DNA from 2 places in the Geodermatophilus sp. CPCC 205506 genome. Region 1 is predicted to be linked to the other one. Evidence: predicted binding sites of a transcription regulator. Region 1 holds the regulator's gene; the other holds the start of a gene.
What was found. Region 1 encodes LexA, which represses DNA repair genes until DNA is damaged. Its sites were predicted from a motif close to TCGAACANNTGTTCGA; they were not measured.
Positions count from the first base shown of each region.

Region 2: a site for LexA is predicted at 1,164-1,179, ahead of MY520_RS26805 (replicative DNA helicase). Genes of this name have one in related genera too.

Region 1 covers NZ_JALPKP010000008.1:50,113-52,310, forward strand. Annotated here, with positions in the region: gene MY520_RS06540 (hypothetical protein) at 1-831, shown strand, start outside; gene lexA (transcriptional repressor LexA) at 967-1,650, opposite strand.
Region 2 covers NZ_JALPKP010000082.1:6,203-8,400, forward strand. Annotated here, with positions in the region: gene rplI (50S ribosomal protein L9) at 1-271, shown strand, start outside; gene MY520_RS26800 (RidA family protein) at 351-752, opposite strand; gene MY520_RS26805 (replicative DNA helicase) at 1,276-2,198, shown strand, end outside.

The DNA.
Region 1 (2,198 bases):
ATGAACGACGGCGGCGACCAGGTCGACGTCTACGAGCTCGACGGGAACTGCCAGGTGCTCACCGTGCAGTCCGCGCCGATCGATCCCTACGACCCCGAGGACCTCGCCGTCGCCGCCGACGGCACCGTCTGGCTGGCCGACACCGGTGACAACAACGGAGTCCGCGACACGGTGGCGCTGCTGGCGCTCCGGCCCGACGGCGGCTCGGCGGTCTACCGGCTCGCCTTTCCCGACGGAGCCCGGGACGTCGAGGCGCTGCTCCTCGCGCCGGACGGCACTCCCTTCCTCGTGTCCAAGGAGGTCCTCGGTGCCAGCAAGGTGTTCCGGCCCGTGGCCGCGCTGGTCGGCTCGGGCGTCGTCGGGCTGACCGAGGTCGCCGGGGTGGAGTTCACCGTGACCGGCACGCCCGGCGGCCCGGTCGGGAGGGCCGGGCAGCTGATGGTCACCGGTGGCGCGGTCTCGGCGGACGGGCGCCTCCTGGCCCTGCGGACCTACACCGACGCCTACGTCTGGCCGCTGTCCGGGTCCGACGTCGCGGGCGCGCTCGCTGCCGAGCCGACCCGGATCGCACTGCCCGAGTCCCCGCAGGGGGAGGCGATCAGCTTCACGGCCGACGGCAGCGGCGTGGTGGTGGCCAGCGAGGGCCTGCCGAGCGACATCACCGTCGTGCCGTTGGCCGAGCCCCCCAGCCCGGCACCGGCCGGCGACGAGGCAGCCGCTTCGGAGGGACTCGTCGGCGGAGGCGTGTCGCCGATCGCCGCCGGGGTGGTCGCCGCCGTGATCGCGGCGGCAGTGGTCTGGATCGGCGGGAGGCTGCGCCGCCGCGACTGACCCGCGGCTGCGGGCCTCCCTCGTCCCGCCGGTGACCTGCACGGGCGGCGGTCCTCGCCCGTGCCGCCGGTGCCCGACGAGGCCGGCGGTCCTCGCCCGTGCCTCCGGCGGCGGCACGGGCGCGCCGGCGCCGCGTCAGACCCGGCGCAGCACCGTGACGACCCGGCCCAGGATCGTCGCCTCGTCGCCCGGGATGGGCTCGTACGCCGGGTTGTGCGGCATCAGCCACACATGGCCGTCCCGCCGCTTGTAGGTCTTCACCGTCGCCTCGCCGTCGAGCATCGCGGCGACGATCTCGCCGTTCTCGGCGTTGGGCTGCTGGCGCACGACCACCCAGTCGCCGTCGCAGATCGCCGCCTCCACCATCGAGTCGCCGGCGACCTTGAGCATGAACAGGGTGCCCTCGCCGACCAGCTCGCGGGGCAGCGGGAAGACGTCCTCCACGGCCTGCTCGGCCAGCACGGGACCACCGGCGGCGATCCGGCCGACCAGCGGCACGTACGTGGGGGCCGGGACCTGCTCGCCGGCGACGGCCGGGAGGGGCGCCGGCTGCACCGTCTCGCTCGCGGTGTCACCGGGCAGCCGGACGTCGAGCGCCCGGGGCCGGTTCGGGTCGCGGCGCAACCAGCCCTTCTTCTGCAGCACCGTCAGCTGGTGCGCCACCGAGGAGGCGGAGGACAGCCCGACCGCCTCGCCGATCTCGCGCACCGACGGGGGGTAGCCACGCCGCTCGATGGAGTCGCGGATGACCTCCAGCACCCGTCGCTGACGCTGGGTGAGGCCGTCCCCGGCCTCGCCGCGGTCGGGGAAGGTGCGCACGGATGCCGTCTCGGTGGTCGCCGGCGCGCCAGCCGCCCCCCGGCGATTCCCTGACGTCCCGCTCTTCTCCGCCACCGTCGCCTCCTCGCCGGCTGCTCTGCGCAGCGCGTCTCGTCCGTCGGGATGGACCGTAGCGCGCCGGACGCGCTGGATCAAACACATGTTCGAAGTCCGGGTGGGGCGCTGTGGCTTTCGTCGGACCCGTCCGGTAGACATCGCACAGACGTTCGAATCGAACAAGCGTTCGATGGTCCGGCAGTTCCCTCGGGAGGAGTGGTCGTGGCACAGGTGCAGCAGGCGGTGTTGGAGTTCGACGACGCGGTGCAGGTGCCCTGGCGGCCCCGTCTCCGGGTGGTCCCGGCGGCGGACGGGTCACCCCGCGAGCACGCCCCGCGTCCTGCGGTGACACGGTCGGGTGAGGCGCGCGTCGGCGCCGCCCGACCGCCCGTGCCGACCGGTCCGGCCCGTCCGGGTGCGGCGCGCGGTGCGCGTCCGGGTGTGCCGGGCGCGCGGCCGGGAGCAGGGCCCGCGCGGCCCGTGACGGCCGT
Region 2 (2,198 bases), on a different contig from region 1:
GCGCTCGCTCGAGGAGGCGCAGGCCGTGGCCGGCCGCCTGTCGGGCCTGACGGTCCGCGTGCCGGCCCGCGCCGGTGACGGTGGCCGCCTGTTCGGCCGGGTCACCACCGCCGACGTCGTCAACGCGGTGAGCGCCGCCGGCGGCCCCGAGCTCGACCGTCGCCGGGTGGAGCTGCCCAGCAGCATCAAGACCACGGGCCAGCACACCGTCACCGTGCGGGTGCACCCCGAGGTGTCCACCCAGATGGCCATCGAGGTCGTCGCCGGGTAAGGAGCCACCAGAGGGCCGCACGGCACCGCCCGCGAGGGGCGTCGGACTCCGGTCCGGCGCCCCTCGCGGCGTCCGGGGATCAGGCGACCGCGGTCACCTCGATCTCGACCATGAGCTCCGCGAACGCCAGGCGGGTGACGCCCACCAGGGTCGACGTCGGCCGGACGCCGGCGGCGTCGAGGCGCTCGGCGAGGGTGCCCCAGCAGCCCATCATGGCGTCGACGTCGGTCGTGTAGACGGTCATCCGGACGAGGTCGGCGAGCGTCATGCCGGCGTCCCGGAGCACCGTCTCGATGTTGTCCACGGTGAGTGACACCTGGGCCGCGAGGTCGCCGGGGTGCTGCGGAGTGCCGTCGGCCGACACGGCGGCCTGCCCGGAGCACACCAGGACGCGGCCGGCGCCCTCGAGCACCGCCGCCTGATCGAAGCCGAAGGCGACCGACCACGGCCACGGGTTGACGGCTGTGCGGGTGACGGCCATCGGTCCTCCCCTCCTCGGTCGCCGCCGCGGGGACACGGCGGTCGGCGACGCCGATGACGGGGCTCAGGGTGGCCTCCGACGGCTCCCCGCGGGGGCTGTGGACGTGTGGCTGCTGGGGCGCGTGGCGCGTCTCCGGCGACACGCCGCGAACGACACAGCGATTTCTCCGGGAATTCTCCCGTCCACACCCGGTGCGTGGTCTTTCCGCTGGTCAGCCGGGGGATGTGGGAACGCGGCGCTCGGCGTCCCCCGCTGTCTCCACATGTCGACACGTCTGTGTCCACCGACTTGTCCACAAGTTGTGCAGAACGAGGTGCACAGCGGTGTTGGACGGGTCCGTCTCCTCTTCCTACCGTCCTTCCCAGACCTCCCGACGGCCCGGACTGTCGGTGCCCGGGAGTAGCAATGGACCCGAACACACGTTCGAGTCAGGTGTACGCGTTTCTGGTGCTTCCCCCACCAGGCCCCGGCCGATGGCCGGGGTCTGTTCGCGGGTGCGCCGGTGAGTGGATGGAGGACCTCCGTGGCGGTGGCCGACGACTTCAGCCGACCGATGCCGACGGCGCCGGAGTACGACCGGCAGCCGCCGCAGGACGTCGCGGCGGAGCAGTCGGTGCTCGGCGGCATGCTGCTGAGCAAGGACGCGATCGCCGACGTCGTGGAGGTGCTCGCCGGTCCCGACTTCTACCGGCCGGCGCACCAGGTGATCTACGACTGCATCCTCGACCTGTACGGCCGGGGTGAGCCGGCCGACGCCATCACCGTCGCCGCCGAGCTCAACCGCACCGACCAGCTGTCGAAGATGGGCGGCGCGGTCTACCTGCACACGCTCATCCAGGCCACGCCCACGGCCGCCAACGCCGGTTACTACGCCGCGATCGTCGCCGAGCAGGCCGTACTGCGGCGGCTGGTCGAGGCGGGCACCCGCGTGGTGCAGCTCGGTTACGGCGCGGCGGGGGGCAAGGGCGACGTCGACGACATCGTCGACCGCGCCCAGCAGGAGATCTACGACGTCACCGAGAAGCGCATGAGCGAGGACTACTCGCGCCTCGAGGACGTCCTGCAGCCCACCATGGACGAGCTCGACGCCATCGCCTCGCGCGGCGGCACCGCCCGCGGTGTGCCCACCGGCATCCGCGACCTCGACGAGCTGACCAACGGCCTCCAGGCCGGTCAGATGGTGGTCATCGCGGCGCGTCCCGGTGTGGGCAAGGCGCTGGCCCTGGACACCCCGATCGCGACGCCCACGGGGTGGACGACGATGGGTGAGGTCCGCGTGGGCGATCGCGTGATCGGGTCCGACGGCCGCCCGACCACGGTCGTCGCGGCCACGGATGTGATGGCCGGCCGGCCCTGCTACGAGGTGCACTTCTCCGACGGCTCGGTGATCGTCGCCGACGCCCAGCACCAGTGGCTCACCGACGACCGGGCCAGCCGGAAGTCCGC